One region of the Staphylococcus simulans genome, then DNA from elsewhere that is predicted to be linked to it. Evidence: riboswitches for the same ligand, from Rfam matches in the RefSeq annotation. Region 1 holds a riboswitch; each other region holds the start of a gene.
The links. A riboswitch is a leader RNA that binds a small molecule or an ion and turns the genes downstream of it on or off. The one in region 1 is predicted to bind thiamine pyrophosphate.
Positions count from the first base shown of each region.

Region 2: it holds a riboswitch for thiamine pyrophosphate, as region 1 does, so the genes downstream of both, thiC (phosphomethylpyrimidine synthase ThiC) here and MUA87_RS08795 (ECF transporter S component) in region 1, are expected to answer to the same signal.
Region 3: it holds a riboswitch for thiamine pyrophosphate, as region 1 does, so the genes downstream of both, MUA87_RS00885 (3-oxoacyl-ACP reductase) here and MUA87_RS08795 (ECF transporter S component) in region 1, are expected to answer to the same signal.
Region 4: it holds a riboswitch for thiamine pyrophosphate, as region 1 does, so the genes downstream of both, MUA87_RS01825 (thiamine phosphate synthase) here and MUA87_RS08795 (ECF transporter S component) in region 1, are expected to answer to the same signal.

Region 1 is NZ_CP095100.1:1,872,554-1,875,979, forward strand. It holds gene auxA (lipoteichoic acid stability factor AuxA) at 1-1,033, opposite strand, end outside; TPP riboswitch at 1,268-1,370, shown strand; gene MUA87_RS08795 (ECF transporter S component) at 1,476-2,051, shown strand; gene MUA87_RS08800 (ABC transporter ATP-binding protein) at 2,064-3,426, shown strand, end outside.
Region 2 is NZ_CP095100.1:1,990,029-1,993,454, reverse strand. It holds gene MUA87_RS09385 (MsnO8 family LLM class oxidoreductase) at 1-831, shown strand, start outside; gene MUA87_RS09380 (GNAT family N-acetyltransferase) at 850-1,461, shown strand; TPP riboswitch at 1,551-1,649, shown strand; gene thiC (phosphomethylpyrimidine synthase ThiC) at 1,819-3,426, shown strand, end outside.
Region 3 is NZ_CP095100.1:199,893-203,318, forward strand. It holds gene MUA87_RS00880 (LLM class flavin-dependent oxidoreductase) at 1-663, opposite strand, end outside; gene MUA87_RS00885 (3-oxoacyl-ACP reductase) at 693-1,445, opposite strand; TPP riboswitch at 1,561-1,662, opposite strand; gene MUA87_RS00890 (hypothetical protein) at 1,813-2,127, shown strand; gene MUA87_RS00895 (YfcC family protein) at 2,306-3,426, shown strand, end outside.
Region 4 is NZ_CP095100.1:468,316-471,741, forward strand. It holds gene thiS (sulfur carrier protein ThiS) at 1-75, opposite strand, end outside; gene MUA87_RS01820 (NAD(P)/FAD-dependent oxidoreductase) at 59-1,192, opposite strand; gene MUA87_RS01825 (thiamine phosphate synthase) at 1,185-1,757, opposite strand; TPP riboswitch at 1,843-1,954, opposite strand; gene MUA87_RS01830 (trypsin-like serine peptidase) at 2,230-3,063, shown strand.

The DNA of each region.
Region 1 (3,426 bases):
CATATGATGTTTGTGATAATTCCCAATCACCTGACATAAACAAACCATTACGGTTGTTTAATTCTAGTAAGGTAAATAGGAATAAAATCGCACCGCAAATCAATTCAACGATACCCGGTTTAATCCATTTTGGACGACGCATCCAAGTTGGGAAATCGTCTTCTTGCAGATTGACTTTATCTTTAACTGCTTTTTTGAAACTATCTCGTTTTCTTCTGATTTTCTCTAAATCAATACTTCTGCGTGTTCTGTATGTCAATTCTTGTGTACGTTCTTGAATTTCACGCAGCTGTTCTTTCGTTTGGCTAATTGTGCCGTTCTTGTCTGTACGTGAATACAACATTTCTTCGCCTAATTCTGCTTTAGTTAGCGGCAATGATCTTCTAAGGAATAAGAAATTCCAAATAGACATTTGACCTAAACACCACATGACAACGAAGAATGCGTTGACACTTAAAATATCAATTAACGCAATTTCATGACTTTCGATTCTGCCATATAACGAAATTTGAGAAATTAAATAACTGATTCCGTACGTACAGATAATCCATAGATAGTGCTCTTTTTGGTGCGCACTGTTCAACTCATCCTTGTACACAATGTATCCGATATGCACAATAAACGGAACCACGAATACAATCGCAAAGAAGCCGTAAACTTGTGTCATAAAGACGATTGTGATGAGGAAGAAAAAGATTCCTATTATAAGGAAGAAAATTGAGATATCATAATCATATTTTGTAGTCATAAATAATAAATAGCCAATCCATAGCAATGCAACACCGAACAAGATAATCAAGATGGCGCTGACCACTGGGAAATGACCAATAAATTGACTCATAATCCGTATTATTTCAACAAAGAAAGCATTGATGAAATCCCACACATTATTAATATGTATGTCAACCTTGCTCCCCTTCGCAAGTTTATGGATAAATGATAGATTGAGTAATACAATGATTCCAATGAAAAGTGAAACAATGCCAATAATCAAACTATAAATGATTTCAGCGTGCTTCTTTATATACGACATGTTTTTCACCTCATAGTTATTATATATGAACAATTCCATTGTGTCTTTAAAAATTAAAGTAAATCATTCTATGGTAGTATATTAGACTCAGACGCTATGCTCAATCCTAAATACACAATTTAACGTAATCTTAATGTGAACTTGCCTTTTTCATACCCGTTCTCTCTGGCTTAAATCTAAAATCACCTTGACAGAACCTATTAAAAAGCATACATTTAGTATAAATCTAATAAAGAAATACACTAGGGGTGTTTCGAACTGAGATGAAGCACAAAGCTTCAAACCCTTCGAACCTGATCTAGCTGAGACTAGCGTAGGAAAGTGTAAAGAATGAACTGGTTTAGGATTTCAGGGTAGAACCAGGGTATTCTGATGCTTATTTTCACGCTGCTTGCTAGACAAGTTTGCGTGTTTTTTTGTTTATATAGGAGGAATTGACATTATGTCTAAAGGACTTAAGCTTTCAGATATCTTAGTTACTGTGTTAATCGCAGTTATCTTTGCTATCATTTACAACATTTGGAACTTAGTGTATAAAGCCATGCAAGTGACTGGCTTACACTTAGAAGAATTATCTTACGGTATGTGGTTCGCAGCTGCTGTTGTTGCTTACTTAATCATTCCGAAAGCCGGTATTGCACTGTTAGCTGAATTCGCTGCTGGTGCTGGGGAAACAATTGTAATGGGACGCTTTGATATTGCGACAATTGTTTACGGCTTACTACAAGGTTTAGCGTGTGAAATTATTTTTGCGATTTTCCGTTATAAATCACGCAAATTAATGGTAGCGGTACTTGCTGGTCTAGCAGCCGCATTAGTTACTTTCCCTATCGACTTCTACTATGGTTATTTAGGTGAAGTAGCTGGATGGAACTTATTCTTATATGTATTCTTCCGTTGTATCAGCGGGATTGTACTTGCTGGGATTTTCCCATATTATCTTGTCAAAGCTCTGGATCAGACTGGGGTTACAAAATTATTCCGTCCTGCTTCCAAAAAGGATTATGACAATTTGTAAGGAGACATAAACGTGTTACTTGCTCAAAATTTACGACTTAAATATCCAAATGCACCAGATAAAATATTTGATGGTTTAGATATAGAAATACCTGATAAACAAAAGGTCTTATTACTCGGCCCTTCAGGCTGCGGTAAAAGTACCTTACTCAATGTATTAAGCGGCATTGTGCCGAACCTAATCGAGCTTCCAATGAAATATGACGCATTGGAAGTCGATTTAAATAGCGGCGTCATCTTCCAAGACCCAGACACACAATTTTGTATGCCAAAGGTTTATGAAGAACTCGCATTTGTGTTAGAAAATAAACAAGTGCCGAGAAAAGAGATGGACGCTTTAATTCAACAAGCATTAGCATCAGTCGACTTAGACGTTGGTCCTAAACAAACGGTTCAACAATTAAGCGGCGGTATGAAACAAAAATTAGCAATTGCTGAAACGGTGCTTCAAGAAGCAGATACATTATTCTTGGATGAACCGACTGCCATGTTAGATGTGGATGCGACAGAAGATTTATGGAATCAAATTAAAGACATGTGGCAAGAACAAACTGTCTTGATTGTAGAACATAAAGTGGAACACATTTGGGAACATGTGGATCGTGTTATTTTAATGAATCATCATGGGGAAATCATCGCAGATGATACGCCTCAAGTGATTTTACATCAACACGAAGATTTGCTGACTGAATATGGAGTATGGCATCCAAAGGCTTGGGACCATGCACCTAAAGCTGAATTATTACCGAATAAAGACATAACATCACGCTTCAAATATGAAAATGGCGAAGTCATACGTGGTAAGAAAACACTCATTCAAGTACCTGAACTCACAATCGGCGATGGTGAGTGGATTACCATCACAGGTAAAAATGGTGCAGGTAAAACCACTTTACTTGAGTCTATGATGCAATTGATTAAATATCGCGGAGAGATGTCTTATGATGGGCAACCGCTTCATAAAATTAAAGAAGCAGCAAAGCATATGTATCTGGTTTATCAAAACCCAGAACTGCAGTTCATTACGAATTCTGTTTATGAAGAAATCTTTATCAACTTCAGCGGCGAAAGCGCAAAAGCTGAAACTGAAAAACTGATTGAATTATTGAATTTAGAAGCAGTTCGTGATCAACATCCCTTCGAATTATCAATGGGTCAAAAACGACGTTTAAGTGTTGCGACTGCTTTAAGTTCACGTGCTGATATTATTTTACTTGATGAACCAACATTTGGTTTAGACAGTCACAACACGTTTAATTTATTAAATCTTTTCCAACAACGTGTTGCACAAGGTCAAACGATTATTATGGTTACGCATGACCCACATATCATTGAACGTTATCCGACAAGACGTATCGAATTACGTGACCACATGT
Region 2 (3,426 bases), 120 kb from region 1:
GGAACATCTCCAGAAATCTTAACGATGCATTTATTGAATCAAACTAAAGACTTACGCATAGGTTCTGGCGGAGTTATGTTGCAGCATTATCATCCGCTTAAAATAATCGAACAATTTCATTTAATGGATGAATTATCTAACCATCGTGTAGATTTGGCGGTAGGAAAAGCACCAGGAGGATATCCTAAGGTAACTGAAATCTTAAAAGAAGAGTTGAAAGAGCACTACTTTTCATTTGATGAAAAATTTGAGATATTGAATCGCTTGAACACTCAAAATTTTGATAATACATCTAAATACGCAGGATTAAAAACGGCCAAACGTCAAAGTGAGACCTCAAGTGTACCTGTATATTTACTGGGCACGAGTTTAAATTCAGTAATACAAGCTGCAGAAGCTAAAGTTGGTGTCATCTATGCATTCTTTATTAACGCTGAACAAGAAGCGCTAGAGGAGGCTTTAGAGGCTTATAAATCACGCTTCCCAGAAGGACGCTTTATTGTAAGTATACCCGCTATGGTTACAGCAGTTGGTGATAATCAATTACCATTTCGATTTTCACAACGTCATTTTGAATTGATTTCTAAAGATGGCAGACGCACGGTTTTAAATACTAAAGCACAAGTTGATGATTATTTATCACAAACTGATGAAACATTTGAAGTGACAGAAAAACGTATGCATATTATTAGTGGAAATAAGGAAGAAGTCCAAAGCAAGTTAGATGAAATTAATAGGAAGCATATGATTGATGAGTGGATGTTGCACATGCCGATTCCAAATCATAAATTGCGTATGAATACAGTAAGACAACTTGCACCAACAAACTAGAAAAAAGGAGCGCTAAGCGTGAATGATACTATAAAAATAACTTCAGCATCACGTGATTTTGATCAAGCTGGACATTTAAGCTATGTCGCGATTGGTGATATGTGTCATGCGATGTTAGGGAGTCAGAATGACCGATTAATTGAACACTATATGCAGAAAATGTATCGCAAGAAAAAGAATCGCTTCAGCTATGAACATACACTTCAAGCAACGATTAATGATAAAGTAGCAGGGTTGATGACATGTATGCCATATCGTGACTTAGAACGAAGTTTAGTTTCGACAGTCATTCAAATTGCTTTGTTAAAACACATTTTTGTGTTTCCGCATATTTTGAATTATTATCAATCTATCTTGTCATTAATTCGTATGCAAGAGGGTGAAGATGATGAGTATCATGTCAGTATGTTATCTGTTTCATCCGAGTTTCAACGTAGAGGTGTCGGACAAGCTTTGTTGGAAGAAGCGGAACATAAAGCTAAAGCAGCAGGATTTAATAAGATTTCACTAACTGTAAATCAAATCAATTACAAAGCAAATGCCTTATATCAAAAGTTAGGTTATGAAAAAGTGGGTGAAGCAAAGGCCTCAATGATTACATTAAATAGAATGAGAAAACACTTAACTTAATAACATAACTATGACTTTTAAAATGTGATACCGCACATTGACTTGTATAATAGATTGTTGAATGTTAGTATAAAAATGTAAATTAAATATCTCATTGCTAGGGGTGCCGAAATGGCTGAAAGATATACCATCAACCCTTTGAACCTGATCTAGTTAGTACTAGCGTAGGGAAGCGTACATAGATGATTAAGAAACAGAAATTCAATATGACGATAGATGGACATAGAGATATGTTTATTTTTAGTTGTATATGTATAAAATCCTTACGCATTCATAAAATTATGAATGCGTTTTCTTATTTGTCTTGTCTTGATGTTTTATAGGCCTCCTAGCAATGATGCAGGGAGGAATTATTTTATGAAACAAGAAGAAATTGAATTGAAAAAAGGTTTTCCAGCAAGCAGACGTGTCTTTAAACAAGGGGCAGATGAAGATATTCGTGTGCCGTTTCGTGAAATTGAACTCAGTGATACGGTGACAGATTACAGCACACAAAAGAACGAACCTTTTACAGTGTATGATACAGCGGGTGTATATCACGAAGAAGGTTATGAAGTAGACGTCCAAAAAGGTATTCCGAAATTACGTTCTAACTGGATTGAAGCGCGTGAAGATGTAGAAGCATATGAAGGACGTAAGGTGCAATCGATTGATAATGGCTTTAAAAAAGAAGGTCATCATAAATTCGTTGAAACGCCATTTAAATATCAGCCTAAACGTGCACAAGAAGGTAAACGTGTGACACAAATGTATTATGCAAAACAAGGTATCATCACAAAAGAAATGAAATTTGTGGCTGCGCGTGAAGGTGTCGAACCAGAATTTGTCAGAGATGAAATTGCGAGAGGTCGCGCAATTATTCCTAATAACGTGAACCATCCTGAATCTGAACCGATGATTATTGGTAAAAACTTCCAAGTAAAAATTAATGCGAATATCGGTAATTCTGCAGTGTCTTCATCGATTGAAGCGGAAATTGAAAAATTAGTATGGGCCACACACTGGGGTGCAGATACAATTATGGATTTATCTACAGGTAAAAACATTCATGCGACACGTGAATATTTATTAAGAAATTCACCTGTTCCTGTAGGTACAGTTCCAATTTATCAAGCATTGGAAAAAGTGAATGGTATTGCGGAAGATTTAACATGGGAAATCTATCGTGACACATTAATTGAACAAGCAGAACAAGGTGTAGACTACTTTACTATCCATGCAGGTGTATTACTACGTTATGTTCCATTAACTGTTGATCGTTTAACAGGCATTGTTTCCCGTGGAGGTTCTATTATGGCGCAATGGTGTTTAGCGCATCACGAAGAAAGCTTCTTATATGAACACTTTGATGATATTTGTGAAATCTTAAATCGTTATGATATTGCGGTCTCTTTAGGAGATGGATTAAGACCAGGTTCAATTTATGATGCGAACGATGAAAGCCAAATTTCAGAATTAAAAACATTAGGTGAATTAACAGATATCGCTTGGAAACATGATGTTCAAGTTATGATTGAAGGTCCAGGACATATTCCAATGCATAAAATCAAAGAAAACCAAGATTTAGCAGATTTTTACTGTAAAGAAGCACCGTTCTATACATTAGGACCACTTACAACAGACATCGCACCAGCTTATGACCATATCACATCTGCCATCGGAGCAGCACAAATCGCAAGTCATGGTACCGCAATGCTTTGTTATGTTACACCTAAAGAACATTTAGGTTTACCAAATAAAGACGATGTACGTGAAGGTGTAATTACTTATAAAATTGCAGCACATGCGGCAGATTTAGCGAAAGGCTTGAAAGGTGCATCAGAACGTGATGATGCAATTAGTAAAGCACGTTTTGAATTCCGTTGGATTGACCAATTCAATTTATCTTTAGATCCAGAGCGTGCGCGTGAATATCATGATGAAACCTTACCAAAAGAGTCAGCAAAAGTTGCACACTTCTGTAGT
Region 3 (3,426 bases), 950 kb from region 1:
GCCAGCCTGCATTGCGACAGGTTTACCTTGTGGACTTGCGGGTGTAGATAAAGGGCCGCGAACTTGGAAGTGTTCTCCTTGATGATTGAAAGGTTCTATTGCTTTTGAATCAATCAGTTGATTGTATTTACGATCGTGTTTAAAATCATTGGTTTGCCATGACTCGAAGAGATGATTCATGACTTCCGCAAATTCATCTGCTTTTTGGTATCGTGCTGTATGATCAGGCAGACCTTCCATACTGTGATTTTGTGCTTCAATATCCGTCATAGATGTGACTAAATTCCAACCGACACGACCGCCAGTGATATGGTCCAAACTTAATAGCTGACGTGCAGCCGTATAAGGGTTAGAAAATGTGCTGGAAATCGTTGAGACTAACCCGACATGTTTTGTGACCTGCGAAATTGCAGTTAAATTGACAATAGGGTCAAACCAGAACGCAGGCATCGTGGTGTCATTATTTGCGGGGAAGGATTGGTTATCCGCGAAAAACACCGCGTCAAAATAACCGCGTTCTGCGATTTGAGCTAAATCTTGATAATACTCGATGGTGCCGATACGTTCGACACTTGAATCAGGCATCAGCCATGCGGCTTGATGATGGCCGCATCCATATAATAAAACGCCAATGTGCAGTTGTTTTTCTTTCTGCGTAGGCATGTTATTCACCTCGTGTTTAATATTGTTACTTAGTTCATTGTTAATCCGCCGTCAACAGTGATGTTTTGGCCTGTAATACCGTCTGCTTGTTCTGAAACAAGATAAGCCACCATGTTTGCGACATCTTGCGGTGTTGTCACCTTACGTAGTGGTGTACTTTGCGCAATCAAGTCAAAGACTTCAGGTGTAGTAACTGAGCTAGCGTCCGTTGTTTTAAGCAATCCGCCTGAAACAACATTCGCATTAATACCATATTGGCCAAGCTCTGCTGCAATGTTACGTGTGAAACCAATTAATGCAGCTTTCGCTGTTGTATATTCATGATAAGGAACAACAGGATTTTGGTATAAATTTGTGCCGATAGATACAACACTGCCACGTTGATTTTCAATAAATTGAGGTACCACACTTTGTACAACGTTGAATGCAGCTTTTAATGTGCCATCGATTTGATTTTGATAATCTGACCAGTCCATATCTTTAAATGATTTTTGTGTTGTCGGATCAAATTTGAAACCAATCAATGCGTTGTTCACTACACCATCAATACGACCGAATGTTTCTGTTCCTTCTTTGACTAAACGCTCTACAGCTTCACGGTCAGTAACGTCTGCTTGAATTGCGACAGCACGGTTATTATCAATTTCTTGAGCCAATGCTTCGGCAGCTTCCTTACTTTGGTTGTAGTTAATAATAACGTTAAAACCTTGTTCGCCTAATGTACGGCTGATTACAGCACCTAAGCCACGTCCGCCGCCTGTTACTAAAATTGTTCTTGCCATTTAAATCGCCCCTTTAGTTAAATTAAGACATAAAAAAACACACAACCTATCTAGAGCTGTGCGTATCAGAGCGAGTTGAAAGTATAGACTCAGACATTCTTAGCCATACTTTCTTAGTTATGTACTCACACTTTCCTACGCTAGTTTCAGCTAGATCAGGTTCAAAGGGTCTGAAGCCATGCTTCATCTCAGTTATAAAACGCCCCTAGTGCATTTATATTTGTCATTAACCTTAATCTATCGACTTTCTAGATGTAAGTCAAGGAAGGGCGATAAGAAAGGATTTAGTGAAAAAATAACAGCATACATGTTATGATAAACAAGAATACAAATAACAGGGTCTCCCTACAGAATTGGAGTGAGTTATATGTTCTGGTTAGGTATGTCATTCCCTTTATTAGCCATTATTTTCATTGTCTTCTCTGTGCGTGAAGAAAAGAAACGTAAATTGAAAAAACAAGAAAAAGAAGCTAGATGGGAAGCACAAAAACAAAAAGAAGCGAAAGCTAAAGAAGAACAAGCGGCTAAAACTCAAGAAACTGAAAATCAACAACCACAAGATGTTAAAGCACTTGAACAACAACAAGAACATCGAGAAGTAACAGCTGAAGAAGAAGCACAACGTGTTGAAGCAAAAGCAGCCGCGAATGCACCACACGAAGAAGATAAACCTTCTTCATAATTGAATCATGATGAATTGAAAGCTGACCGAAAGTATAACCGGTCAGCTTTTTCATTATGTTTCTATTTACTTCAAATACACAACGATACTAAATTTTCCCGACTAATGATTCAGAAATAGGCTATACTATATAAAATAAGAAAATTCAGATAATTAATAGTGGGAAAGAGGAATGTGTATGACAGAAAATACAAAGGAAAATTCAAAAGATTCATCTTCAAAATTTCAATTAAAAACACCTCATACGTATGCATTGTTAATGATAATTATCGCCATTGCTTGCGTCTTGACGTATATTATTCCAGCAGGGGAATATAAACGCGTAGATAAAGGGGGACAAACGTTAGTAGTCCCAGGTTCATATCATAGTATTGAACAACACGGGGTGTCATTTTTAGATTTATTCCGTGCAGTACCTGAAGGTTTACTGACAGGAGGAGAAATTGTCTTTTATATCTTTTTAGTTGGTGGTGCTTTCGGTATTGTACATAGAACAGGCGCATTTGAAAACGGGATTAACCAAGCGATTAAAACATTAGGTTCTTCGCGCATCTTAATGATTCCATTAACTATGATTGTGTTCTCTATTTTAGGCTTTTCAATTGGTTTAGCAGAAGAAACCATTATCTTTGTGCCGATCGGTGTAATTATTGCGAGAACCCTAGGTTATGATGCGATGACAGGAGCCGCGATGGTGATTTTAGGTGCCGCAAGTGGATTTATTGGAGGTATGTTGAATCCATTTACAGTCGGTGTTGCGCAAACCGTTGCTGAACTTCCCATGTTCTCAGGTTGGGGGTTACGTTCCATCATTTATATATTCATTCTAGCCGCAGCGATCGGTTCGGTAATGCTTTATGCTAGAAAAGTGAAACGTAATCCAAAGAAAAGTGTCGTTTATGCTTTAGAACAAGAAGAAGGTCAAAGTCATAAAGCTATAGAATATGAACGCTTTACCAAACGTCAAGCCTTCGCATTAAGTATTATTGCGTTAACTATTGTGTTTAACGTCTATGGTATCTTTCGTTATGAATGGTCTTTTAATCAAATGAGCGCAAACTTTGTTTTGGCAGGTTTGCTTGCAGGGTTTGTCAATGACTTAGGTATGAATGGTACCTTTGATGCTTTTATTGAAGGAATGAAAGACATTTTATTTGGCGCAATGATTGTCGGTTTTGCGAAAGGCATTGTCGTTATTTTAGAACAAGGTAAAATTATTGATTCTATTATTCATGGAATGACTACACTACTCAATGATGTCCCATCGTCTATTGTGATTATTGTGATGTTTATCTTCCA
Region 4 (3,426 bases), 1.2 Mb from region 1:
TAAATGATTTAAAATATCTTGAATTGTGACTTCAGTATCGAATGTGAACGGATCACCATTAATGATGCACTTCATGTTTCTCCCTCCTTAATTCAAATTGAAAGGGTTCGAGTGTTTGTGGACGATGTCCAGTCGCAACCCATTCGGCCATTAATTCACCGATAACAGGTGATAATAAAATACCATTACGGTAATGGCCAGTGATAATCCATAATCCTTCTTGTACTTCATCCATAATCGGCTGTTCTTCTTTAGTCCATGGACGAATACCTGACCAGTATTTGAGTTCTTTGCTTCTCGCAAGTTCAGGCACACGTTTAATCGCTTCTTCTAATAACCATGTTTTACCTTGTTCAGATACACCGACAGAGTAATCATCAAAGTAGCTTGTTGCGCCGATTAAGAAACGATGCGGGGGTTTAGGTACGATATAGCATCCGTTAGTCATAAATAACGTTTGTTTTAAATCTAAGTCTTCATTTTCAACGAGCAAGACTTCGCCTTTAACGCCGCTGACTGCTTCTTGAATGTCTGGTTGTTCTGAGACATTGCCAGCCCAAGCACCTGTGGCTTCAATTACTTTATGTGCTTTTGTTAAAGTGCGACGTCCGTTACGCTCTGCTTCAATATCATAACCTTCACCGACACGATGAATTGCGGTTACGTTCGTGTGTGAGAAGCGATCAATATTTGGTGCGTTTTCGAGTGAAGCATGAAGTGCCTTAGTATAATGATTAGCATTGATTTGATGGTCGTGCGGCACAAACATCATGGCTTCTGTACCTTTAACTAAATGATTGGTCAGTAATGCTAAATCAGTATCTGATAAGTCTTGAACATCCTCATCATGTGAATGAAGAAATGCATATTGTTGTTTCAATGATGGGACATCTTCTGTTTGAGTGGCTAACTTAATCAGGCCATTTTGTTGGTACTGAATATCAATACCTGTTTCTGAAAATAAGTCTGTACTTAATGCGTTGAACTTAGCACGGGATGTAAGTGCTAAACGAAAGAGGGGGCTATCCTCTTTAAATTCATTTTGTGCACCTAACATACCGCCTGCTTTATAAGAGGCATGTTTGCCTTCGATATCACGGTCGATTAATGCGATAGATAAACCACTGTCTTTTAAATGTCTTGCGATAGACATTCCGATGACGCCTGCTCCGATAATAGCTAAATCATACATAATGTTCACCTTCCTTGAGGGTGCGAAGTGTTTGTATATCATGTTGTAAGAAGAAAGAAATGGCTGCGATACCACTAAAACCATGCGGCACTTGTGATAAGGTATTTTCGTTAATACCGCCAAGTGCGATGGTAGGCATATCTACTTGTAAGGCATCTGATATTTCAGATGGCGTACGTGGCGGTAAACCTGGTTTAGAACCGGTCTCGAAAAGATGACCGAATAACACAAAATCTAAGTGATGATTTTTAGCGGATTGAATTGTATCTTTATGATGTGTAGACATGCTGACACATGCATCTGGATACTTGTTTTTAAATTCAAAGGCACGCTCGTCCATCTCTTTAAAATGAATACGCTTTAAATCAAAATTTTCAAATAGTTTTATATTGGAATGCGCAGTGATTTTAGCTTTAGGAAATCCAGCATCTAGTAAGCGTTGAATATCTGTAGCTTGAGTTGCTTGAGCAGTTCGTACAATTAAACAGTCAATCACAGGCGCTATTTCAACATATTGAGCTATGGTTGTTTTTGTGAGTTCATATGGCGTTATCGCGACCCACACGATGGATTCACCTTCTTTAATCAATAAGTCGAAAGAAAAGCGAAATAAAAAAACGCTATTTCCATATAAGAAAATAGCGCATTAAACGTACAATACGCCACTTTCCTACGCTAGTATAAACTAGATCAGGTTCCAAGAATTTCCTTATCATACATAAGGATCTCAGCCTGTAGGAACAGGCACTTCCAGTGGACTTATTGAAATTATTTGATTCATAGTATTTCAGGAAGTCATCATATTCAATACTTTAACTAATCGTGTAGCGAGGCGTTAACGTATTGGACTGACTTTTTCATTCTTGAAATATAACTTCCTTCTATATACAAACACATCATAAATCACTTGCATTAAAATTGCAATAGCGAATCGCTTTCATTGTAGGTTTTTACTGCTTACAAGTAAGACTATTGAAACAAGCAAATATAGCCGTCAATATGTGTGATACAATGAGAAAAAACATAAGGGGATATACATGAAACATATATTCAAAAGTGCAGTTGTATCACTTGCGGTTGTGGCTAGTTTAACTTTAACAAATACAGAAACGTTAGCAGCAGGTAGCTATTATTATAATGGGATGACGGATTATAATGCGTCTAAAGCTTATCCTAAAACAAAGCGAATTTCTAATAATGATGTACAAATTAAACACATCGCAAATGCATACAAAGGAAAATATAAAGCAGTAGGACGTATTAGTAATAAAGATGGTTGGAAAGGTAGAGGTAAAGACAGTATGGGGACAGGGACTGTTATAGGACCTTATACATTAATTACCAATGCACACGTGATAGATGATGCCAAAGGTGCGGCAGCTAATCCTAAATATATTACGTTTGATTTAAATCGCGATGGTAAGGCAAAAACTTATACTTTCCACGCAACGAAAGTGGTTAAAGTACCTCAAGCCGATGTCGCATTAGTCTATACCAAAGAAAAACTGACGAACTACACACAAGCATTACCTCTTGCGTCGAATACTCAAATTAACAACTTAACTTATAATCGCAATCTCTATTCAGTAGGTTATCCATGGCAAAATGGAGATAATACAAAATCCTACTGGAGTAAATTAAAATTCATACAAAAATCTTCAAACGGCACAGAACTACAAACCAAAGATAAATTCCGTGCAGGTGCTTCGGGATCAGTCATGGTTGATGGTAATTATCGTATCTATGGATTACGCACATACGGCTATAACCTCTGGGGTACATCACCTTATAATTACGCCAAAGTTGAAATGGCAGGCGGAGAAGCGTTAAATGGATCAACAGGAAGTTTTGTGAGAAGTCATATTAGATAGACTTTAAATACAATCTCTTTAAAAGTGTGAAATGAGTCGCACGGATTAGGGAGATTGTTTTTTTGTTTTTATTTACCTAGTTTGATTCAATTTCGTAAAAAAAGATGACAATTATTTTACCTAAATAGTAAAATTAAAATTCAAGTTGTATATGGAATTAAGAATTGAACCGTAGTATAATTATATTAATAAATATCTAGGGGAACTAGTGAGTGCTTCAGTGTTTAAATATAAGGAAGGGCGGTATCAACTATGAAAAAATCTTTAAAATATCTACATCGTATGCCTTATTTTGCTGGGGTTCAGCCGTCTTAGCGTAATGACTTTATAACTATTCAGCGAAGTTATAAATAAGTAATTAAT